Regions from separate parts of the Bradyrhizobium sp. SZCCHNS1050 genome, predicted to be linked through region 3. Evidence: predicted binding sites of a transcription regulator. Region 3 holds the regulator's gene; each other region holds the start of a gene.
The links. The regulator LexA, encoded in region 3, represses DNA repair genes until DNA is damaged. The targets are predictions, from matches to a motif close to TGTTCNNNNTGTGTTCNG.
Positions count from the first base shown of each region.

Region 1: recA (recombinase RecA) is a predicted target of LexA. The motif match lies at 4,257-4,274, and genes of this name have one in related genera.
Region 2: QX094_RS15060 (DNA recombination protein RmuC) is a predicted target of LexA. The motif match lies at 4,367-4,384, and genes of this name have one in related genera.
Region 4: QX094_RS25575 (single-stranded DNA-binding protein) is a predicted target of LexA. The motif match lies at 1,385-1,402, and genes of this name have one in related genera.

Region 1 is NZ_JAUETR010000001.1:220,236-226,319, reverse strand. It holds gene QX094_RS01005 (PilZ domain-containing protein) at 1-122, opposite strand, end outside; gene QX094_RS01000 (PaaI family thioesterase) at 267-725, opposite strand; gene QX094_RS00995 (hypothetical protein) at 986-1,282, shown strand; gene QX094_RS00990 (hypothetical protein) at 1,403-1,648, shown strand; gene QX094_RS00985 (hypothetical protein) at 1,667-1,804, opposite strand; gene QX094_RS00980 (DUF6894 family protein) at 1,988-2,227, opposite strand; gene QX094_RS00975 (hypothetical protein) at 3,489-3,782, opposite strand; gene recA (recombinase RecA) at 4,366-5,460, shown strand; gene QX094_RS00965 (DUF1835 domain-containing protein) at 5,758-6,084, shown strand, end outside.
Region 2 is NZ_JAUETR010000001.1:3,327,460-3,333,543, forward strand. It holds gene QX094_RS15040 (YbaB/EbfC family nucleoid-associated protein) at 46-366, shown strand; gene recR (recombination mediator RecR) at 392-991, shown strand; gene QX094_RS15050 (hypothetical protein) at 1,012-1,437, shown strand; gene QX094_RS15055 (AmpG family muropeptide MFS transporter) at 1,598-2,983, opposite strand; gene QX094_RS15060 (DNA recombination protein RmuC) at 3,101-4,336, opposite strand; gene def (peptide deformylase) at 4,506-5,033, shown strand; gene fmt (methionyl-tRNA formyltransferase) at 5,175-6,084, shown strand, end outside.
Region 3 is NZ_JAUETR010000002.1:131,161-137,244, reverse strand. It holds gene QX094_RS25000 (alpha/beta hydrolase) at 1-238, shown strand, start outside; gene glp (gephyrin-like molybdotransferase Glp) at 370-1,581, shown strand; gene lexA (transcriptional repressor LexA) at 1,787-2,485, shown strand; gene QX094_RS24985 (hypothetical protein) at 2,760-3,200, shown strand; gene QX094_RS24980 (ComEC/Rec2 family competence protein) at 3,594-5,885, opposite strand; gene QX094_RS24975 (hypothetical protein) at 6,028-6,084, shown strand, end outside.
Region 4 is NZ_JAUETR010000002.1:248,768-254,851, reverse strand. It holds gene QX094_RS25580 (HD domain-containing protein) at 1-612, opposite strand, end outside; gene QX094_RS25575 (single-stranded DNA-binding protein) at 727-1,224, opposite strand; gene QX094_RS25570 (outer membrane protein) at 1,687-2,442, shown strand; gene QX094_RS25565 (outer membrane protein) at 2,635-3,390, shown strand; gene QX094_RS25560 (outer membrane protein) at 3,655-4,440, shown strand; gene QX094_RS25555 (outer membrane protein) at 4,653-5,393, shown strand; gene QX094_RS25550 (porin family protein) at 5,687-6,084, shown strand, end outside.

The DNA of each region.
Region 1 (6,084 bases), on a different contig from region 3:
GCGCCGGTGTCGGACATGTTGCGGACCATGCAATCGACCGCGCCGCCGCCGTCGAATGCCAGCCTGCCCTGCTTCAGCACCCGATGCCTCGGTGCAATGCGCTTGTCACTCGTCTCGCTCATGGCCTGTATTCCGGTGCCGGACGGCGTCACCTTTCGCGTCAAAAGCACCTAAAATAAATCAGGCTCGCGTTTCGATCAGATGAATCCGGCGTGCGAAGCCCGGGCCCTCGCCTTCACGTTTCGTTAACCCGGCCAGGCCGCGGATCAGAGCATCGCGAAGGCGCTCGACACCATGGCCACTGGCTTGCCATCGCCGGCGCTGGTCAGTGTGACCCGGCCGAAGCTCATGGTGCGGCCCATCCGCACCACGCGCGCATCGGCCATCACGTCGGCGGAGGCAATGGCGCGCATGAAATGCGTGGTCTGGTCGACAGTGGTCATCGGCCGGTAGCCGCCGCTGGCGGTGACCATCCCGATCACCATCGCGGTATCGGCAAAAGCCATCAGCGCCTGGCCGCAGACGACGCCATTGTCGCGGCAGAGCCGCGGCGAAAACGGCATGCGCAGGATGGCGCCGGCTTCGCCCTGCGGAGACGGCGCGATGTCCTCGACGATCAAGCCAAGATCCTTGATCCAGGGCGCGAACACGTCATCGAGGATGCGCCTCGCGTCGTCGGTGGTGAAGTTCAGGGTCTCGTTCGGCACGCGCGGAGGTCCTTCCATGATCGTGTCATCGACGTGTCTTGGCATCGACTTGCCTCGCCGCGATCGGCGGAGCTGCCGGAATGTTGCCGCAGAGCGGCGGCTTGAAAAGGCCGGAGTTGGAAAACTATGATGATGGCCTGCCGTGGAACAGACGGGAGGTGCGCGCAGACGATGCGGCCGTGAACATCCCGACCTGCGCTCCACCGTTCCGGCACAGTGCCGCGGGCTTGGCGCATGGCGAAGCGATGGTATAAGGCGCCTATACCGGGGAGTAACCAATGAAGAAGCTGATCGTGACGATGGCGGTCGCCGTGCTGGCCGGCTGGGCGGTGCCCGCAATGGCGCAGATGCCCAACATCAACCTTCTCGCCGACGGTCCCTCCAAGTCGCCCGAGGAGAAAGAGGCCGAAGCGGCGCGGGAGCAGGCCTACAGGGACACCATGCGCAAGATTCCGGACGCCAAGACGAGCACCGATCCCTGGGGCAACGTCCGGGCGGCGGAGCAGCCCAAGGCGGCGCCTGCCATGAAGACCACCGCGGCCAAGAAGCCGAAGGCTGTCGGCAGCACCAACTGAGATTTATCGCGCTCGGGTCGGGCGGGCTCTGACCCTTCGGGGCCCGTTTGCCGATTGCGGACTCGGATTCCTCGCGGCCCCGTCTATATTGACGGTGTGGCAGCGCGTTGGAGTTCGTCGATGGGGATGCGCCCCCGGGACATTGCCAGCCGGATGGCGGCCCGGCGCCAGAAGGGCGCCGTGGGGGCTCGCGACGGCTACGTTCGCGACACGTTCACGCTGCCGCGCGAGCAAGCGCGCGCCAAGGCCCGTGACTATCTGACCCGCTATCCCAAGGCCGGCTACATGAGCGCGGTCGAAAGCTGGCGCGAGCTTCCCGATGGGGCCATCGAGTTCACGATGCGGCGGCTTCCCAGCGCCGATTGAACGATTGCCGCGAGCGCCTCATTCCTTTTCGCCAAGAAGCTTGCGTGTATCGCGATTGATGAAATGAAGCCGCGTGCAGGCCTTGCAGACCACGGTTTCATAGGAGCACGTGGGATCGCCCGGCTTCGGCTCTTCCAGCCAATGCTGCACGTTCATCCCCGTTCGCGGACATTTGAAGATCAGATTACCCATACAAATTTAAATGTCTGCCAAGATGCAGACAGGCATTTTGATCTCGATCAAGTTCGGCTGCCGAAATGACGCGCAGTCAACCTCGTTGACTGCAATCTTAGGTTGCGTCTTTCGCCTGCGACGATCCACAAGAGGTGTGGCGAGCCGTCAGGCCTGATCCAGCGACTCGGCGACGATCCGGATGCGGAAGACCGGCTGCCTTGCCTCGTCGAGCAGCTCCATCTGCCATTCGGAGTTTTCGGCGAGCTTGCGCGAGATGCTGCTGGCCATGTCGGCACAGACGGTGGTCATCTCTTTCCAGGCTGCATTGCGGTCGGCGCACTCGGTCCCATACTCGGACGCGCCTGAGAAGTGGCCGTTGCGGATACGAAAGAAATAGAGCGGCATTGCCAAAACCGGTGAGCCCTGACCGCCCCAGGCCGCTGGGTTTGATGTACGCACCACAAATGGAAGCGCAAAACCCACTCGGATCAATTCCGGTAAAATACGGTCGGTCGCGCTGATCGCTTCGGTTAGGCTGATTGCCGTTGGTGATGTGCGGCGCAACCGGACGAATCGCGGGCCAACGAATGAGCCTCGGACCGCTGCGGTCCGAGGCTCGGCGTCAACGTCGTAGCTTCCCAGCGAGGGCAGTTCGGCAGTGACACGATTAAATTAGTGCGAAATCTGTAGGCGTGCCTTGCGTCAGATCAAGGTTGCAATCTCGATCGGCCGCCGTGGGACGCGCACCTGGCTGTGGTCGAAGATCCGTTCCGGCACGACTGTCAGTCGGTAGGCGATCTGCGTCGCGCCGTCGACCATTTCCAAGAGTTCATCGCAGGCCGGACAACGCCTCTCTCCCGCGGCGTCTTGCTGCGAGTGAAGCTCGATCCTTTGAAGGCCGGCCCTGCAGGACGGGCACGTCACGTCATTTGTTGTCATCGCCAATATGAAGCGCAACGCACGCGATCCGTTCCCCGACATCACGACAATGACGGAGGGAGATGCATCCCGAGCGGAGCTATCAACGTCGAAAGCCCCGGACGTCGTCCGGGGCTTTCTTTCGGCGCGGATGGTTTCAGGGCCGTGCGCCTACGTGTGACGGAGCCTGCAAGTGTCGGAGCTGGCAGGCTGCAAGGGATCGGTCGACGGCACACCAAAGGCGATACACTAGAGGATGTGCGGCGACCATCATCGCAACGAACAAACAAATCCGGGGCTGATCAAAAATCTGCTCAGACGTACGACAACCACGATTCTATAACGCAACCCAAAGTTTATGACAATGGTTTGTGGCTTGAAGATGTCGTGAGCGCCGGCGCGCGTGATGCGGATCACGCGGGTTTTTTCCGGGCCATTCCTCGGGCCGGCATGAGGAGCCGCGCCAATGGCGCGCTAACGCATCCTTGGGCAGGGTCCGACACGGGGGCGTCCGAGGTTCGTCGCTTCATCTGTCGTCCGTCATATGGTGGCCGTCGAGTGCTTGCACGCCACGTGATGCGGAACCTGATGGCCGGCCGCCGCTTGCGCGCGGCTGCGCGTCTGCATCGAAATCGTGCGCCTGCACGCACGACGAGCCGAACAAAAGCAGAAGAGGCGATGGAACTTCGTTCCTCTCAGGAGAACCACGGAATGTGCGATCTACGCACGCGTGTAGGAGTTGGTAGTTTCAAGGAAAAGACCTGACAAGCACGATCGGTCCAACGATTGCGGCGTTGAAGTCGGCGAGGTCTTCGCTGGGAATCCAGTACTCGCGATGCTTGCGGCCGCCGGCCTCGCGCACCTCGTAGGTGTCGATGAAGCCTCGCAGGATCGCAAAGCGCAGCACGTGGCCGGCGCCGCTCGCCGGCACGTTCCAGTCCCGTGCGATCTTCACGGCATAGTCCTCGGTCAGCACCGGGTAGAAGATCGGCTGCTCCGGAAGGCGCGGCGGAAACGCACGCATGCCCGACGCCTCGATCAAGGCAAGCTCCTTTGGGCCGACAGGGCGCCACAGCGTGAGGGTCTGTTCGTTGTTGGATCCGGTCATGCTGGTTCCGAAAATTGGAAGCAGTCTGCGAGGCTCACAGAGAAGGACCAGCAGGATGATGGGACACGGCCGAGACGACAATAACAATTTATAGTTGGGTCGGCGTCTGCCGCTGGTGCGGGAGATGAGGTTGGAGCGCTCGGACAGTTTGGTTTTAATCCGCGTGATCGCCGGTCGGCGGCTGCGCCGCTCGCGCGCATGGCTTCCGCCTCCAGCTGGAATCGGGATCCCTTCGCAGTCGCCGTCATCCAGCATCCAGCATGCCGTACTTCGCTTCTGGGCGCGCTGATCGGGCAGCGCTCCCTCGCTGGTGCTCGGTGCACTGCGCGCCGGCCCTCGGCCTTCGAGCGGCAGGCGTGTCTCCCGCGGGTTGTCAGGGGTTTGTGAAAGAGAGGTGTGAATGTCGAGAAGAACATATTGCGAACAAAGAACGGATGGAGTACATTCGCCTCAAGATTGCTGGCCGACCTCGTTAACCGTTTGTCCATCCCGCGAATCCCCGCCATAAGGAGCGCCAATGTCCGCCACCGCCCTGCGTATCGTCGAAGGTTCCTCCATGGATAAGAGTAAGGCGCTCTCCGCTGCGCTGTCCCAGATCGAGCGTCAGTTCGGCAAGGGCTCGGTGATGAAGCTGGGCAAGAACGACCGTTCGATGGATGTCGATACGGTGTCCAGCGGCTCGCTCGGGCTCGACATCGCGCTCGGCATCGGCGGTCTGCCGAAGGGCCGCATCGTCGAGATCTACGGGCCGGAATCCTCGGGCAAGACCACGCTGGCGCTGCACACGGTGGCGGAAGCGCAGAAGAAGGGCGGCATCTGCGCCTTCATCGATGCCGAGCATGCGCTCGATCCGGTGTATGCGCGCAAGCTCGGCGTGAACATCGACGAGCTTCTGATCTCGCAGCCGGATACGGGTGAGCAGGCGCTGGAGATCTGCGACACCCTGGTGCGTTCCGGTGCGGTCGACGTGCTGGTGGTCGACTCCGTGGCGGCGCTGGTGCCGAAGGCCGAACTCGAAGGCGAGATGGGCGAGTCGCTGCCGGGCCTGCAGGCCCGCCTGATGAGCCAGGCTCTGCGCAAGCTGACGGCCTCGATCAACAAGTCCAACACGATGGTGATCTTCATCAACCAGATCCGCATGAAGATCGGTGTGATGTACGGCTCGCCGGAGACCACCACCGGCGGCAATGCGCTGAAGTTCTATGCCTCGGTCCGCCTCGACATCCGCCGCATCGGCGCGATCAAGGAGCGCGACGAGGTGATCGGCAATTCCACCCGTGTGAAGGTGGTGAAGAACAAGCTGGCGCCGCCGTTCAAGCAGGTCGAGTTCGACATCATGTATGGCGAGGGCGTCTCCAAGATGGGCGAGATCCTCGATCTCGGCGTCAAGGCCGGCATCGTCGAGAAGTCCGGCGCCTGGTTCTCCTACGATAGCCAGCGTCTCGGGCAGGGACGTGAGAATTCGAAATCGTTCCTCAAGGCCAATCCGGACATGACCGCCAAGATCGAAGCCGCGATCCGCCAGAACTCCGGCCTGATCGCCGAGCAGATCCTGGCCGGCAACGCCGAGCGCGACGCCGACGCCGACGGCGAGGAGCCGGCGGAGGAGTAGAGGTAAGACGGCAGCGGGTGCCGTGGACGTTGCGTTGCCGACGTTCCGGCGCCCGTTTGCAGATGTGTGGTGTTCTGCCGAAATCTGCGGTTGCTGCATGATCGAATGCAGTGAGCCTGAGGTTCCGAACGCCGGATACGATCTTCAGCGCGAATAGTCGAAAGCGCGTGCGCGGGCGAGCGGACCGGATCCGCGCGGCGGCACCGACATTTCCGACGCCAGCCCTGGGCGCCGGGAGCCGATCGCGAGCGTGTTGATAGCGTCTTGAGCCAATCAGGTCGTGCCGGAGCCAACAGCATGACGCGTTTGATTCTAGCGGCCGATGATCCCAGCGCCGGAGCGCTTCGGAGAGGCGGCTTTGCCGACCTGGTGGTGCCAATTCTCCATCGTTTCGTATGGGGACCGTTGCCATCAGATGCCGAGTTATCGGCTTATCTCGTCCAGCGCACCGCGCGACCGAAGCGCGGGCATTGGTTGGATTTCGCCTCGCGTGGCGACTTCATGGCGGTCGGCGGGCGGAGTCAGAGTTTTCTCGAACTTGTCGACCGTTGCGATAGCGTCGAGCTGTGGATGGGGACCCGTCCGAACGACCAGTTGGTGCTGATCTGGCTCTTGGACTATCTG
Region 2 (6,084 bases), on a different contig from region 3:
CGCGGAGATCATGCTCAACAAGATGGCTGATGATGAGGTGCTCCGATGGCTGACTTTCTCGGCATGATGAAACAGGCGGCGCAGCTGCAGACGAAGATGCAGGAGATGCAGGAGGAACTCGGCAACGTCGAGGTCGAGGGCATCTCGGGCGGCGGTCTGGTTGCCGTGCGCATGACCGCCAAGATGGACGTGAAGAGCATCAAGATCGATCCGTCGCTGCTCAAGCCGGAGGAGGCCGAGATCCTGGAGGACCTGCTGGTCACCGCGCATGGCGATGCGCGGCGCAAGGCGGAAGCCGCGATGCAGGAGAAGATGCAGGCCATCACCGGCAAGCTCGGCCTGCCGCCAGGCTTCGGTTTTGGTTAGTTGACCTGATGACATTCGTGAACTGATGGCCGTCGCTGGTCCTGAGATCGAACGCCTGATCCAGCTGCTCGCGCGCCTGCCCGGCCTCGGGCCGCGTTCGGCGCGGCGCGCCGCCCTGCATCTCATCAAGAAGCGCGAGGCGCTGATGGTGCCGCTTGCCTCGGCGCTGCAGGTCGCGATCGATCGCATCCAGGTCTGCAAGACCTGCGGCAACATCGATACGCAGAATCCCTGCACGGTGTGCACCGATCCGCGGCGCGATCCCGCGATGATCGTCGTCGTCGCCGATGTCGCCGACCTCTGGGCGCTGGAGCGCGCCAAGGCCTCGAACGGCCGCTATCACGTGCTCGGCGGCACCTTGTCGCCGCTCGACGGAGTCGGTCCGCAGGATCTCACCATCGACGCGCTGGTGCAGCGCGCGCATGCGCCGGAGGTGCAGGAGATCATCCTCGCTCTGAACGCGACGGTCGACGGCCAGACCACGGCGCACTACATCACCGACCTCCTGCAGGAGGCGAACGTCAAGGTCACGCGGCTGGCGCATGGCGTGCCGGTCGGCGGCGAGCTCGACTATCTCGACGAAGGCACGCTCTCGGCCGCGATGCGGCAGCGGACCTTGTTCTAAGCACAGACGGAAGTGAATTGATGACGAAACGCGGATTCGGCAAACGGCTGGCTTTGGGCGCGATTCTGGCGGCACTCTCGGCGCCGTCGGTGCTGGCGCAGCAAAGCGAGGCACCGCAGAAGGCGGGGCGTCCGCTCAATGCCGGTGACGTGCTGTCGGGCGAGCTGACGGCGCTGAAGCTGAAAGGCGCCAAATCGGGCCAGCCCTCCGCCGCCTATCAGATCACCAGCGAGCCGCGCCGCCTGCCGCCGCCGAGCGGGCTGTGCAATCTCGAGACCGGACCGGAGACGTTCCAGCTCGTTACCGCGAACACGGCGCAGGCCTCGCAGCTCAAGGGCCTGCTCGGCAAGCAGATCGCGGTCAAGGTCGACGAGATCGCCTGCGCCCAGGATGCGGGACAGATGAGCGAGGCGGTGGTGACCAAGTGGAGCTTGGTAAAGCGGTGACACTTGGGACGCTGCGAGCGCCGCGTCCTGACTTCTGCAGTCATCGCCCGGCTCGACCGGGCGATCCACTACGCCGCGGCCCCTCGGTTGATAGCTGACGTCTCTGGAATACAGGGTCACCCGCCTTCGCGAGTGACGACAGTTGACGGTGAGGCGGCAGCTACAGCTTCACCGGCCCCAAATCATCGAAATGCCCACGCCGTTGCAGCCAAGCGAGCAGCACGAGGCTCGGGATCGCGACGAGCACGCAGATGACGAAGAATGCAGGCCAGCCGGTCGCTTTCGCCACATAGCCCGCGCCCGATGACAGATAGGTTCGTCCAACCGCGGCGAGCGCGGTGAGCAGCGCATATTGGGTCGCGGTGTGCAGCGGGTTCTGGCACAGCGCAGAGAGATAGGCGACGAAGATCACGGTGCCGATCGCGCTGGTGAAGTTCTCCGCAGAAATCGCCAGCGCCAGCGCCCACTGATTGACGCCGACGATGGCGAGCCATGAGAACGACAGGTTGGCCAGCGCCTGCACGATGCCGCCGATCCACAGGCTGGTGGCGAGCGAGTAGCGCCGCGCGACGAAACCGCCGGCAAAGCCGCCGGCGAGCGTGGCGGCGAGGCCGACGCCTTTCACGATCGCGGCGTAGTCGACCTTGCTGAAGCCGAGATCGATCACGAACGGCGCGGTCATCGTGCCGGAGAAGGCGTCGGTGAACTTGAACAGCACGACGAAGGCGAGCGCCGTGAGCGCATCACGTCGGCCGAGGAATTCGACGAAGGCTCCGGCAGCCGCGTGCATCACGCGGGTGAGCGCGGTGTCCGCACCCATCGCGGCCTCCGCCTGCTGCGACTGGGCCGGCTCGGTCGCCGCGAGGGCCGTGATCGTGCCGATCAGCACCAATCCGGCCATCGCAACATAGCCCCACATCCAGGACGACGGACGCGTCAGCCCCGAGTTCTCGAATGCACTGACCACCACCAGTGCGCCGGCGGTCGAGACCAGCATGCCGATGCGGTAGGCGGCGACATACGCCGCCATGCCCGCGGCCTGCTCACTCTCCGGCAGGCTCTCGACGCGGAAGGCATCGACCACGATGTCCTGGGTCGCCGACATCGCGGCGACCAGCAGCGCGGCCAGCGCCACCATGAACGGCGCGTGCGCCGGGTCGGTCAACGCCAGCAGCAGGATGGCGGCGATCAGCAGCAGTTGCGCGAACACCAGCCAGCCGCGCCGCCGCCCGAAGGCGCGCGTCAGCAGCGGCACGTGCAGCGCGTCGACCAGCGGCGCCCAGAGGAATTTCAGCGTGTAGGGCGTGCCGACGAGCGCGAACAACCCGATGGTCCCGAGGTCGACGCCGAGCTCGCGCATCCAGATCTGCAAGGTCGAGCCGGACAGCGCCAGCGGCAGCCCCGACGAAAATCCGAGGAACAGCACCACGAGCACGCGCGGCTGCAGATAGACGGCCATGCTCTCGCGCCAGGTGGGGGCTTTTGGCGCAGCCTCGGGCTTTGCGCCGGTCGCGGTGATGTCGGAAGAAGCCTCAGGTACGGTCATGGATGGGTGGTAGCAGATTTGCGCAAGAAACGCTCCCCATCTCAGCTGTCATCGTCCGCGAGCCGGGCGATGACAGTCTTGGCAAAATTCAAGCTGCGACAAGGGCGAGCTACCCAATCACTCGCCCGCCTGCACGCGTCCCGCCAGCGGAAACAAATCCGGCGCGGTGCTCGTAGCCGGCGCGATGCGTGGCGACTCCACCGGCGTGTCTTGTTTGCTGAAGTCGAGCTCCTCGATCCGCGCGGCGCGCTTCTCGATCTTGTCGGCCGAGATGAGGATCTGGCGGATGTCCTCGCCGACATCGCCGAAATGCTTCTGCAGCTTGAGCACGCGCTCGCGCAAGCGGCCGAGATCGTCCCCGAGATGGATCACCTCGTTGCGGATCTGGTCGGCGGCGTCGCGGATGCGTGCGTCCTTCATGATCTGCTGCATGACCTGGATCGCGAGCATCAGCAGCGACGGCGACACCAGCACGACGCGCGCGCGATATGCTTTCTGGATGACGTCGTCGAAGCCATCATGGATCTCGGCATAGACCGATTCCGACGGCACGAACATCAGCGCGGTGTCCTGCGTCTCGCCGACCACCAGATATTTCTCCGCGATGTCGTTGACGTGACGCAGCACGTCGGTACGCAGGCGCTGTGCGGCGGTGCGCTTCTCCTCGTCCGTCTCCGCATCATGCAGCGCGGTCACGGCTTCCAACGGAAACTTGGCGTCGATGCACAGCGGCCGCGCATCGGGCAGGAACACCACGCAGTCGGGCCGCTTGCCGCTGGCGAGCGTGTGCTGGAACGCGTAGCTGCCCTTCGGCAGTCCGTCCTGCACGATCGCCTCCATCCGTGCCTGGCCGAACGCGCCGCGCGACTGCTTGTTGGCGAGGACGTCGCGCAGGGTCGTGACCTGGGTCGTCAGCTCGCTGAGATCACGGTGGGCATTGTCGATGATGCCGAGCCGCTCGTGCAGCACGCGCAGACTATCCATGGTGTGCCGCGTACTCTGCTCCATCGACTGTCCGACGCGATGAGTCACCGCATCGAGCCGTTCGTTGACGCTGCGGGCAAGATCAACCTGCCGGCCGGCGAGCAGCTGCGCCATCGCGTCGACCCGGCCGGAGGCCTCGCTCTGGACGCGGATCATCTCGCTGAACCGTTGTTCGATCTCATCGCTGCGCATCGCCTGCTGGGCCGCGAGCTCGGCGCCGCGCCGGCCGGAACGCACCACGGCCGCCACGATCATCACGAGCAGCAGCACCACCAGCACGCCAAATCCGATCAGCGCATCGCTGGCGCGGACCGGAAGGTCGCCGATCATGATGACGACAGGATTGAGGGACTGGCTGGCGGCGGTCATCACGCCCGTCTATCCGATTCGCACAAGCTCGCGAACGAAGAGAGAACATTTATGGTTAAGGCCAGGTTAAGAATCATGGTTAACGAGGCGTTGAAATTCATGGTTAGCGAAGTCTTAACTGCGAGCCATCACATTGACCGCGCCGGTTCCGCGGCTTAAATCGCGCGCCATGTCCCTAAGAGAAATCATCATTCTGCCGGACCGGCAGTTGCGGCTGGTGTCCAAGCCGGTCGAGAAGGTCACGCCGGAGATCCGGCAGCTGGTCGACGACATGTTTCAGACCATGTACGACGCGCCTGGCATCGGGCTCGCAGCGATTCAGGTCGCGCAGCCGCTGCGCGTCATCACCATGGATCTGGCCAAGCCCGACGCGAACGGGGAAGGCAAGCGCGAGCCGCGCGTCTTCATCAATCCGGAGATCGTTGCCAAGTCGGACGAGCTGTCGGTCTACGAGGAAGGCTGCCTGTCGATCCCCGAATATTACGAGGAGGTCGAGCGGCCGGCGCGGGTGCGCGTGCGCTTCACCGATCTCGACGGGCTGGTTCGCGAGGAGGATGCCGAGGGGCTCTACGCCACCTGCATCCAGCACGAGATCGACCATCTCAACGGCGTGCTGTTCATCGACTATCTGTCGAAGCTCAAGCGCGACCGCGTGATGAAGAAGTTCGCCAAGGCCGCCAAGCGCGCCAGCGAGTAACGATCAACTCTCTCCTCCGTCATGCCCGGGCTTGACCCGGGCATCTACGTCGCGCCGCGCGTTACAGGCAGCTCGACGTGGATGACCGGGACAAGCCCGGCCATGACGCGGAGGATTCGGCAATGCAGGATCTTCCACCAGATGCCGCTTCGCCTGATCTTCATGGGCACGCCGGATTTCGCCGTGCCGACCCTGCTCGAACTCGCCGGCCACGGCCACGAGATCGCGGCGGTCTATACGCGCGCGCCCAAACCCGGCGGCCGCCGCGGCCTGGCGCTGGTGCCGACGCCGATCGAGACCGAGGCGCGCCGGCTCGGCATTCCCGTGCTCACGCCGAAGACGCTGAAGACCGAGGACGCGCTGGCTGCGTTCCGCGCCCATGAGGCCGATGCCGCCGTTGTCGTCGCCTATGGCATGATCCTGCCGCAGGCGATTCTCGATGCACCGAAACTCGGCTGCTACAACCTCCACGCCTCGTTGCTGCCACGCTGGCGCGGCGCCGCGCCGATCAACCGTGCCATCATGGCAGGGGACGCTGAAAGCGGCGTGATGGTCATGAAGATGGATGTCGGTCTCGACACCGGCGACGTTGCGATGGCCGAGCGTCTGCCCATCACCGACGCGATGACGGCGTCCGATCTGCACGATCGCCTCTCGCGGATCGGTGCCGACCTGATGGTGCGCGCGATGGCGGCGCTGGAGCGCGGCGGGCTGACGTTGACGAAGCAGGCCGAGGAGGGCGTCACCTACGCTGCCAAGATCGAGAAGGCGGAGGCGCGGATCGATTGGACGAAGCCGGCGCATACGGTGCTGCGGCACATCCACGGCCTGTCGCCATTTCCCGGCGCCTGGAGCGAGGTCGTGCTCGACGGCGAGGCGGTACGGCTGAAGATGCTGCGCTGTGAGCAGGCCGGCGGCGCGGGCGCGCCCGGCACTGTTCTGGATGACCAGCTCACCATCGCCTGCGCCGACGGCGCGATCCGCATCACCGAGCTGCAGCGCGCCGGCAAGGGCCCGATGAAGGCCGCGGATTTCCTGCGCGGCACCCCAT
Region 3 (6,084 bases):
AACCGGCGCGACTCTCGATGTGGCACCAGCCTTCCCACGCCTCGCGGAGATCGTCGCGCCATCGCTCGTCATCCGGGGGGACTTGGACTTTCCTCACATCCAGCAGCGAAGCAGGCTGCTCGCCGCAACAATGCCGAACGGGTCAGGACATGAGCTGGCCGGAACGGCGCACCTGCCGAGCCTGGAACGTCCGCAGGAGGTCATGCGGTTGATTGCGGACTTTCTCGCGCGATCGTGAGGCAGCGGCCCGGAAACGGCCCACAGCAGACGGTCAGAACGCAGGGAGCGGCCTAGGCCCTTGGCCGCGCCGTGCGCGTTCGGTTAGAAGGCGATTCATTCGATCTGCCGTCTCCGTCCGAAGGAACTCTCATGGCCCTGATGCCGGTGTCTGATGCGTTGTCCGCCGTGCTCGCCGGCGCCGAACCGCTGGCCGAGGAGCAGGTCGGGCTGGACGAAGCGTTTCACCGCATCCTGGCGCGGGACATCGCGGCGCTGCGGACGCAGCCGCCCGAGGCGATGTCGGCAATGGACGGCTATGCCGTGCGCGCGGCGGACGCCGCCCAGGCCAAGGCGCGGCTGAAGATCATCGGCGAGGTTGCGGCAGGGCGGCCGTTCGATCGCGTGGTTGGACCCGGCGAGGCGGCGCGGATCTTCACCGGTGGCGTTGTTCCGGAGGGCGCGGACGCGGTGGTGATCCAGGAGGACACAATCGCCGAAGATGGCCACGTCGTGATCACCGAGGCCGCGATCAAGGGCCGGCATATCCGGCCGGCGGGCGTCGACTTTCACCAGGGCATGGTGCTGCTGAAGTCCGGGCGCCGGCTCAGCGACCGCGACCTGTCGCTGGCGGCCAGCATGAATCATCCGGCGCTGCCGGTGCGGCGCCGGCCGAAGGTGGCGCTGCTCGCCACCGGCGACGAGCTGGTGATGCCGGGCTCGACGCCCGGCCCGGGCCAGATCGTCTATTCCAACGGCTACGCCTTGCGGGCGCTGGTGCGCAACGAGGGCGGGACCCCGATCGATCTCGGCATCGCCGCGGATACGATGGAGGCGACGATCGCCGGCATCCGCCGGGCCCGAGAGGCCAAGGCCGACATCTTGATCACGACCGGCGGCGCCTCGGTCGGCGATCACGACCTGGTCAAGCAGGCGCTCGAAGCCGAGGGCGTCGAGATGGCGTTCTGGAAGATCGCGATGCGGCCGGGCAAGCCGATGATGCACGGACGGCTCGGCGACGTCAGGGTGATCGGACTGCCCGGCAATCCGGTGTCGTCCTATGTCTGCGCCCTCCTGTTCCTGGTGCCGCTGATTCGGCGGCTGCTCGGCCGCGACGAGGCCGTGATGCCGCGCGAGACCGCCCTGCTCGGCCGCGAGCTCGGGCCGAACGATTCGCGCGAGGACTATCTGCGGGCGCGGCTCGAAGAGCGCGCCGACGGCACGCTGGTTGCGACCCCGGTGAGCCAGCAGGATTCGTCGCTGCTTGGGAATCTCGCGCTCTCGCAGGCGGTGGTGATCCGGCCGGCGTTTGCTCCGAAGGCGCCTGCCGGCAGCCCGTGCGAGATCCTGCGCCTGCCGAACTGAGCCGCTTCCCCGGTAAAGCCCGGTCTGTTCATCATATTTTTAGGATTGCGGAACACACATCGAACATATAGTGTCCGTTCATGATTTGTTTTTAGTATGTTGCGGGCGACGCGATGACGGTCCGACTCCAGGGCGCTCTCAGCCGGTTTGTGCGCGAGGCGCAGCTCCTGGACTCGGACGACAACAAACCGGGGACCAGGTCGAGATGCTGACGCGCAAACAGTACGAACTTCTGCGGTTCATCAACGAGCGGCTCAAGGAAGCCGGCGTGCCGCCGTCCTTCGACGAGATGAAGGATGCGCTCGATCTGCGCTCGAAGTCCGGCATTCATCGCCTGATCACGGCGCTCGAGGAGCGCGGCTTCATCCGCCGGCTGCCCAATCGCGCCCGCGCGATCGAGGTGATCAAGCTGCCCGAGCTGTCACAGGCCGCCAACAACCGCCGCGGCTTCACCCCATCGGTGATCGAGGGCAATCTCGGCAAGGTGCGCACCAGCACTCCCGCGCTGGACGATGGCGAGCGCCCCGTCGCAGTGCCGGTGATGGGCCGCATCGCCGCCGGTACCCCGATCGAGGCGCTGCAGACCCGCAGCCACACCATCAGCGTGCCTGCCGACATGCTCGGTAACGGCGATCACTACGCGCTCGAGGTACGCGGCGACTCCATGGTCGATGCCGGCATCCTCGACGGCGACATGGCGCTGATCCAGCGCAACGAGACCGCCGACACCGGCGACATCGTGGTGGCGCTGATCGACGATGAGGAAGCGACGCTGAAGCGCTTCCGCCGCCGCGGCGCATCGATCGCGCTGGAGCCGGCCAACACCGCCTACGAGGTACGCATCCTGCCGCCGAACCGGGTGAAGATCCAAGGCAAGCTGGTCGGGCTGTACCGCAAGTACTGATCGCGAATGGGATCGGTCGATGGGCGGCGGGCGCACGCGCTTTCGCCGCCGATCGGAGGCTGCCCAGCAAAATACGTCACGCGCGAATGCACCTCATGATGTGCAGCGCGGCATGCTCAAACGCTTGTGATCGGCCGCGGGCACACGCGATGCAGATCAGCGCAGAATTGCCGCGAAGCGCGCGCTAACATCACCATCGATGTCCACTCTGATAGAGGCCTGCGCCTGTCCGGGGGGAGCGTGGGTCGGCTATCTCTCAACGAGGAGCGATCCGATGTGTGACTACAGCCTCCATGCGGTTGCGTCCCGTCCCGCCAAGGTCGGCGAGACGTTGATCTCGATGACCTTCCGTGGCACCGCCACCCGCGGCTTCGCGCTGGAGAGCGAGCCGACCGTCGCAGTCTGCATGCTGCCCGGCACCGAGTTGGCCTTCGCCGAGGACGTCCGCTACGACAGCCGCTGGCTCTGGACCCGGACGATCCGCGAGCGCGTCGCAAAGTTCAACAGCATCGAGACTCACATTCCCGATCGCCATCACGACGCGATCGAATTCGCCGATGGCCGCCACGTGCTGGTGACCCAGCTCTGCGAGGGCCAGCGCGTCACCGTGCTGCAATTGCCGGTCAGCAAGCAGCCGGCGGAGCGACGCCCGGACATCGCCGAGGACGTGCCGCCTTCGCAGGCCACACCGATTCGCCGCATCAGCATCACCTGAGGGGTCTCCGCATCGGCATTTCTCTCGGTCGTGAGCGAGCTTTCGACCGTGGGAGATTTGGGTTCTGCAAGCGCAAAGTCCTCTCGGGCGAACCTCACGCCCCGGCATCGCATCGGATAGGAACGACATCCCTCGGCCGGCATGATGTGCCGGGGGAGCCTGCCGCCGTGGTCAACAAGATCGATTGGAACAAGGCCGCCGGGATCACCGAGCCCGGCTGCAATATGCTTGTGTTCGGATGGCTGACAGTCACGGCTGACGACATCGCCATCTGGCAACGCTATCCGCGCGCTGCGTTCACGCTGGCCGAAAGCCCCTCGCTGTTCGATGGACTTGGCAACATGGACCTGGCGACACCGAGTATCATCTCGGCACGTTCGAGCTGCCCGGCACTCAGTCTTCTTCGCCCTGCTCCGTCTCCGGCGGCGTCGCGTCCTGAGGCCGCACGGCCGGCGCGCGCGGCGTCAGCGTCGTGTCGAACTCGCCGGCCTCGGCGGGCGCCGGCCACCATGGGCGGTCAGTGCCGCCGGCGCGCGCCGGCGTGACGGCGAAGCTCCTGCCCTGCCGCACCAGCATCAAGGCGCCCTGCTGCCGCAACCGCTCGCGATCGATGACGGCCGCCGCGCAGGATGACGGCGCGGCGCGCGCGGTGACGATGAGCGCGGCACGGGCGCAATCATCGGCGAGCGCCTCGGCGCGCAGGGTCAGGGCGGCGAATCGGCCGTCGGCCATTGCGACCACGCAGCCCGCCTCGTCGCAGGAGACGCCATCGGTGAGCGATGAATCCGCCGGCAGCCGGGCATCGGCGTCGGCCGCGAGCCACTCCTTGGTGGCGAACACGTCCTTGCCGATGCGCATCGCATGCAGACGCCCGTCACGGCCGCGCACCGCCACCGCGCGCCCATCGCCGGCGATCAGCGCGTCGGGCAGCGGCGTCGCGGCGGCCCACGCGGTGGCCACCACGAGCCCCACGGCGCCCGACCAGCGCAGCGGTGTGCGCAGCAGGCCGATCAGGATGACACCGAGGCTGGCCAGGATCAGTGGACCGATGCCGAAGGCCGGGATGCGCCCGACCGCGCCGGGCAGCGCCGCCACCCAGCGCGTCACCGCGATCATCCAGTCGATGCCGAGGCCCATCAGCGTCCACCAGGGACCGTCGAGCCCGAACGGCGCCGCCACGAGGCCCATCAGGCCGGCCGGCATCACCAGCGCCGAGACGACCGGCATCGCTGCGAGATTGGCGAGCACGCCATACGGCGTGACGCGATGGAAATGGAAGGCGGCATAGGGCGTGGTCGCGAGCCCCGCGATCAGCGAGGCCAGCAACAGCATCGCAAGCTCGCGGCCGCCCCACAGCGCAATGCGCTGGGTGGTCGAGCTGTCCGGCGTCGCGAACAGTCTGGGCAGGCCGAACTGCACCAGCGCGACCAGGCCGAGCGTTGCCGCGAACGACATCTGGAAGCTCGGATGCACGAGCGCTTCCGGGGCCGCCACCAGTACGATCATCGCTGCGACCGCGAGCGTGCGGAAGGTGACGGCGCGGCGGTCGACCATGACCGCGATCAGCACGACCGCCGTCATGAAGAACGACCTTTGGGTCGCGACCTCCGCGCCTGAGAGCAACAGATAGAACGCCGCCGCGACCAGCGCCGCGGCCGCCGCCCATTTCTTGATCGGATGGCTGATGGTGAGGCCGGGGATCAGCGCCAGCAGCGCGCGCACGGCGAAGAATACGACGCCGGCGACGACCGCCATGTGATAGCCGGAGATCGACAGCACATGGCCGAGACCGGAGACGAACATCGCGTCGTTGACATCGGGCGTGATGGCGTCGCGCCGGCCGGTCAGCAGCGCGGTGGCGATGGCGCGCTCGTCGCCCGACAGGCGGCCGCGGATGCGTGCGTCGATCGCATCGCGCAGACCCTGCATGGCCGCCGCATAGCCCAGGCCGAAGCCGGCGGCCTGCGGCGGCGTCGCCGTCGTGATCGCGCCCATCACGAAGCCGGAGGCGCCGATGCCCTGGAAGAACATGTCGCGCGCGAAGTCGTAGGATCCCGGCCGCACCGGGGCCATCGGCGGCAGCAGCCGCGCCTTGAGCTGCACGAAGCTGCCGACCTCGGGCGCCGCGCCCTTGCGCACCGCGAGCCTGACACGCGCGATGGTGACGGCGTTGCGCGGGCTCTCCATCGACGTCACCCGCAGCACGATGCGGTCGCTGCGCTCGCGGATGTCGCGCGCCTCGACGAAGCCGGACAGCGCCACCGAATACAACGGCCGCGCCAGCACCGGATGCGCGACGCGCGCGGTCTTGACGGTCGCCGCGGCGAAGCCGCACGCCGCCGCCGCGATCATCACGGCAACCGGAAACAGCCGATGCCGCCGCATCATGATGGCGACGATGCCGAGCAGCGCCGCGGTGGTGGCGGCAATCCAGAGCACGGGCTCGTGATCGGCGGCGAAGTACAGCGCGATGCCGGCCCCGAACGCCACCGGCACCCAGGGTAGCAGCCGGCCCGCCCCGGCCTCCTCGGCCGCCCAGCTCTTCAGGCGGGCGGCGAACACCGACGACGCACCGGCCCCGATCGCGGGCCAGCCGCCGGCCAGCGCGCCGCGCGGCGGCCAGACATCGGCCATCACGCCCGCGATCCCGCGACGCCCTCCCGGCGGCCTGACCGGCTCCGCCATTGCCCCCACACCACCCGTTACCCGACGGGCGGAAAGGCTACCGGAAGCTGCGCGAGCGCGCCTAGCAGAACGGAACGGGAATCCTGGAAATCTGCACGGCCGCTGCGGGGGAACTTTTTGCGCCGCACGTGCTTTTCAGGGGATGGACGCCCACGACCCTGAAGACCCCTTCGCCGACCTCGCGCTCGAGAAGGCGATC
Region 4 (6,084 bases), 120 kb from region 3:
GTGCAGACGTTCCTTGATTGCGTCGACATCCACGCTGCCAGCACGCATCTTGGCTTCGGCTTGGCCTTTCACCAGCCCGCACAGTTCGACGAGCATGGCGTCATGGGCGCATACAGCGTCCATCTTGGTGTAGACGAGATCGTACTCGACGGGCTCCCAGGTCCCAAGATCGGCAAGGTTGTGCTGCATCTGAACCTCGAGGTGATCGAGCGCCGCGGCGAACTTGGCCTCCGCCGTGAGCTTCGCCTCAAATTCGTGGAACAGGTCGAATATCTCCTGTCCGCCTCCCCCGGGCAAGCGCGACCGGATGACTTCGATCGCCTCGCGCTCCTTGGCGACCTTGGCATCCTTTCGGCTGCCGGTCTCGAAGAAGGGGACGTCTCCGACCAGCGCCTCGACGAGGTCGTGGACGATGATCATCTTCAGCACGCGATCGATCTCGACCGGTCTTTCGAGATGACGGTGCACGAGCAACGCGAGCAGAGACATGCTCCAGCTATGCTCGGCCACGCTCTCGCGGCGCCCGTCGGACAGCCAGCTGTGGCGCAACTCGCGCTTCAGGCCCTCGGCGAGCCGATAGAAGTCGAGGGTCCTTGCCACAGCCTCCATCATCGTACCAACCTCGCACGATCGCTTGCAGCACCCCGGCCGGCCCCCTCGGATGACCGCCGGCCTGCCGTCCAGACACGGGCAAGCCGGCTCGCATCAGCAGCGTCCGCGCGCGTCTCAGAACGGAATGTCGTCGTCCATGTCGCTGTTGCGTCCGCCACCGCCCGCCGAAGCAACCGCGCGGCGCGGCGGCGCCATCGACGGACCGCTGCTGCCAAAATCACCGCCACCCATGTCATCGGAGAAGCTGCCGCCACCGCCGCCCCGGCCATCGAGCATCGTCAGGGTGGAGTTGAAGCCCTGCAGCACGACCTCGGTCGAGTACTTCTCGACACCGCTCTGATCGGTCCATTTGCGGGTCTGCAGCGCGCCCTCGATGTAAACCTTGGCGCCCTTCTTCAAATACTGCTCGGCGACCTTGCAAAGACCTTCGTTGAAGATCACCACGCGGTGCCACTCGGTCTTTTCCTTGCGCTCGCCTGTCGCCTTGTCGCGCCACGTTTCCGACGTCGCAATGCTCAGATTGGCGATCGGCCGCCCATCCTGCGTGCGCCGGATCTCGGGGTCCTTGCCGAGGTTGCCGACCAGAATCACCTTGTTCACACTACCCGCCATCACCACTCTCCCGCGGTTCTCGATCATCGGACCGGCCGTCCACACCGGCCTCACGGCGTCCGGTGGCTAACCCTTCCTCTCGCGGCGGACCCTATACGGTTGCCGCGCGGTCCACCCGCCCTGTCCATTGCTTATCCACATATAGCAGGCGGAAGGCCATTGTTCCAGTTTTGTTCGCACGCATATGTCTACAACCGTGCGTCGAGTTCCACGGAACTCGATGGAACCGCAAGTTCTCGCAATGGAACCCGGAAAAAGTTCCCTTATTCACGAAAAAGGGATTAACTTTCATCAAGTTAGCCAGCCTCACTTCCTCCTCGGCTGTGGCTTTTGGGAGACGGTATCCAGGGTTGAATCGCGTATATTTGAGGATGGATTGGGGCCGCAAGCGTGGTCGCACCAACTTCACAGACGAGCGTCTCCGGGGACCATTTTGGAGACGCCCAACGCGGGAGACTTGGGATGAAACGAATTTTTCTCGGAGCTGTCAGCTTGATGGTTTTGGGGGCGCTGACGCCGGCGGGAGCCGCCGATCTCGCCGCCCGCCCGTACACGAAGGCCCCGGTGATGGCGCCGGCGCCGCTTCCGACCTGGGCCGGCTTCTACCTCGGCCTGCAGGGCGGCGGCGGCTGGGGCCGCAGCAACGAGACCTTCTTCGGGGCGCCGAATACGGCGATCTTTGCCGGCACCCAGAACTATGACACCAGCGGCGGCTTCGTCGGCGGTGTGGTCGGCTACAACTGGCAGGTCGACAACATCGTGTTCGGTCTCGAGGGCGACTATCACTGGGCCGACATCAACGGCCGGTCGGGCGTCGTCAACGCCGGTCTCGGCGATACCTACTTCACCAGGCTGCGCGGCTTCGGCGACATCAAGGGCCGCCTCGGCTGGGCTGCGGGTCCGGCGCTGTTCTTTGTCAGCGGCGGCGCTGCCGTCGGCGATCTCCAGCACCGCTACGACGCAGCGCTCAATGGTGGCGCGGCCAATAGCTTCGCTCAGAACAACTGGCGCTGGGGTTGGACGATCGGTGCCGGCGCCGAGTACATGTTCGCGCCGAACTGGTCGGCCAAGGTCGAATACAACTATCTCGACTTCGGCAAGAGCTCGATTCAGTACAGCGCGGTTCCGGCCAATCGCTCCGAGTGGAGCGACACCGTGCACACCGTCAAGGCGGGCGTCTCCTATCACTTCGGCGGCCCGATCGTGTCGCGCTACTGATTGCACGCAAAAAGCGAATATGTCGAAAGGCCGGCCTCGCGCCGGCCTTTTTTGTGTGCCAGAACCGGCACTTGCCGAGCCGTTGTGTCCTTTGGGTGACGGCTTTTTACGGCGGAAGGAGCTATCAACGTCCGGCGGGTGGGCGTTGGTGAGAGCGTGCGTGCGGGCGTCGGACGTGGTTTGGGGAATGCGATGAGAAGGCTGTTGCTGGGGGCGACAACTTCGCTGGCGCTGGGGATTGCGCCGGCCATCGCTGCCGATCTGCCCGCGCGCACCTTCACCAAAGCGCCTGCGATGATCACGACGATCTATGATTGGAGTGGCTTCTATATCGGCCTGAATGCCGGTGGCGCAGCGGCCCGCACCTGCTGGACCAACAAGGTCAGCTTTGCCGGCGTGGCCGCAACCAACGCGGAAGGCTGCCATGATGCGACCGGCGCGCTGGCGGGCGGCCAGATCGGCTATCGCTGGCAGGCTGGCGGCTGGGTGTTCGGCATCGAAGGTCAAGGCAACTGGGCCAACCTCAAGGGCAGCAACACCAGCCAGTTCGCCCCGGCCGTGACCAACCAGACCAAGATCAACGGCATCGGCGTGTTCACCGGCCAGATCGGCTATTCCTGGAACAACGTGCTCTGGTACGTGAAGGGTGGCGCCGCGGTCGCGGGTGAGAAGTACAACGGCCTCTCCACGGCCACGGGCGTGGTGCTCGACGTGTCCAGCGCCACGCGCTGGGGGGCTGCGGTCGGGACTGGTGTCGAGGTCGGCTTCGCCAAGAACTGGTCGGTCGCAGCCGAATACGAGCACCTGTTCATGGGCAACCGCACCCTCGGCTTCTCGGGTGTTCCCCTTGGAGCCGCGGGCCGGACCGATGCGGTCGGCCAGGACGTCGACATGGCGACGGTCCGCGTGAACTATCGCTGGGGCGGTCCCGTCGTTTCCAAGCACTGACCCTCGAGGGCTGACACTCGGGATCTCACGCGGCGGCGCTTGCCCGGCCTGTCGTCACTCACGCTGTGACACAGCTCCCCCCGTCGGCATTGGCAGTCGCCGTCTTTACCCGCGCTTAAGCACGATCGGCACATCCCGCCACGCGGCTCGTCCCGGTCACGAGTTTGGAAAGCAGTCTCCCTTACAACCAGCCACAGGCCACCTTCGCGTGGGCCCGGATCGGAGGGATCCGGAGCGTGGTGTATTGGGACTGGGGAGAGACGAATGCAGAAGACGACCTTGATCTTGACCGCAAGCGCCGCGGCGCTGGGACTGGCGCCGGCCTCGGCGGCCGACTTCGCGACGCGCCCTTACAGCAAGGCGCCACCGCCGGCCTATGTCACGCCGCTGCCGAGCTGGGCCGGGTTCTACCTCGGCGTCAATGGCGGCGCGGACTGGAGCCACAATTGCTGGACGCTCAACCGCGTCGGCGGCGTGGCGGTCGCGCCGACCCAGTCCGAAGGCTGCCACAATGCCTCGAGCGGCCTCATCGGCGGCCAGGTCGGCTATCGCTGGCAGGCGGCGAGCTGGGTGTTCGGCGTCGAGGCCCAGGGCAACTGGACCGACCTGAAGTCGTCCAATGCGAGCACGGCTGCGCTGGCCGCGGGCATCACCAACACCACCAAGACCGATGCGATCGGCCTGTTCACCGGCCAGGTCGGCTACGCCTGGGGCAACGTGCTCTGGTACGTGAAGGGCGGCGCCGCCGTCACCCACAACAAATACACCGGCACGGCGAATGCGGCCGCGCCCTTCCCGGTCGGCACGCTGCTGGATTCCGCCAGTGAGACCCGCTGGGGCGGCACCGTCGGCACCGGCGTCGAGTTCGGCTTCGCGCCGAACTGGTCGGTCGCCGTCGAGTACGACCACCTGTTCATGGGCTCGCGCGACATCAGCTTCCCCGCCACCGCAACCGTGCTGTCGCGCGTCGACACCATCAAGCAGGACATCGATATGGCGACCGTCCGCGTGAACTATCGATTCGGGGCGCCGATGGGCACGCGCTACTGAAAAAAGCCGCCGCTCGCACGCATTCGGAAAGGCCGGCCGTCGCGCCGGCCTTTTTCGTGTCAACAGCCCGGCAGCGTCGCGGCGTTTTTGTGCTAAATATATGATATATAACGCTTTTTCATTTCTGTGGCGGGCGCGTTACAGCCTCTCCGGGATGCCCTGTGTATGACTTGCCCATCGCTTGTCATTCCAACCTCCCGGGGGAGAATTTGATGAAGAAGTTGCTTGTGATCACGACGGCGCTCGTCGGCATCGCATCCGCCACATCCGCGTCGGCGGCCGACATGGCGGCCCGCCCGTACACCAAGGCGCCGCCGATGGTCGCGCAGATCCTGAGCTGGTCGGGCCTCTACGCCGGCATCCAGGGCGGCGGCGGCTGGGGCACCAGCAAGGAGACCTTCCTCGGCCGCTTCAATGCGCCGGGCTTCCTGGGCACCCAGAACTACAACACCAATGGCGGCTTCGTCGGCGGCGTGGTCGGCTACAACTGGCAGGTCGACAACGTCGTGTTCGGCCTCGAAGGCGACTATCACTGGGCCGACATCAACGGCCGCTCCGCCGTGGTCAATGCCGGCGTCGGCGACACCTTCTTCACCAAGCTGACCAGCTTCGGCGACATCAAGGGCCGCCTCGGCTATGCCGCCGGTCCCGCCCTGTTCTTCGTCAGCGGCGGCGCCGCGGTGGGCCAGTTGCAGCATCGCTATGACGGCGTGCCCGGCAACGTCTTCAGCCAGAACACCACCCGCTGGGGCTATACGGTCGGCGCCGGCGCCGAATACATGTTCGCGCCGAACTGGTCGGCCAAGCTCGAGTACAACTATCTCGACTTCGGCAAGAGCACGATCCAGTACAGCGCTGCGGCGCTCAACCGCTCCGAGTGGAAGGACACCGTTCACACGGTCAAGGCCGGCCTCAGCTACCACTTCGGCGGCCCGGTCATCGCAAAGTACTGATGCCTGCAAACCGACAGGTTCCGAGAAGGGCCGGCGAAAGCCGGCCTTTTTTGTTGCCCTGATGCCACCTTGCCGGCTCGCCACACCCGGAACCAAGTAACTGAGCGACATAGGCTTTCTGGAACTTGGCCGTAAAAACGCGGTTTGGGCGCGAGTGTGTCTTCAGGGTGACGGTAATCCGTACGGAACCGGGCTATAGGAACCTCGTCAACTTGAACGGGTGAGTCTGTTTCGTGCGTAAGCTTATCGGTGCGATGCGGACTTCGAGGAATAAAAATAAACTGGAGACTGGAATGAAGAAGATCCTGCTCGCGACCGTGGCCTTGGCCGCCCTGGCCGCTCCCGCTGCCGCCGCTGATCTTGCCGCACGCCCGACCTACACCAAGGCCCCGGTTGCCGCGCCGGTGCTGACCTGGACCGGCTTCTACATCGGTGCCATGGGCGGCTACGCCAACGAGAATGCTGACTTCGCGGCCATGAAGGGCGGCTTCGCCGGCGGCACCGTCGGCTACAACTGGCAGCAGGGTGCTGTCGTGTTCGGCCTCGAGGCCGACGCCGCTTGGGCCGACATCAACGCAAACGTCGGCGCGCTCGGTGTCAACGCCGAGTCCAAGATCCGCGACTGGGGCACTGTCCGCGGCCGCATCGGCTACGCCTTCGGCCCGACCCTGCTGTACGCGACCGGTGGTTA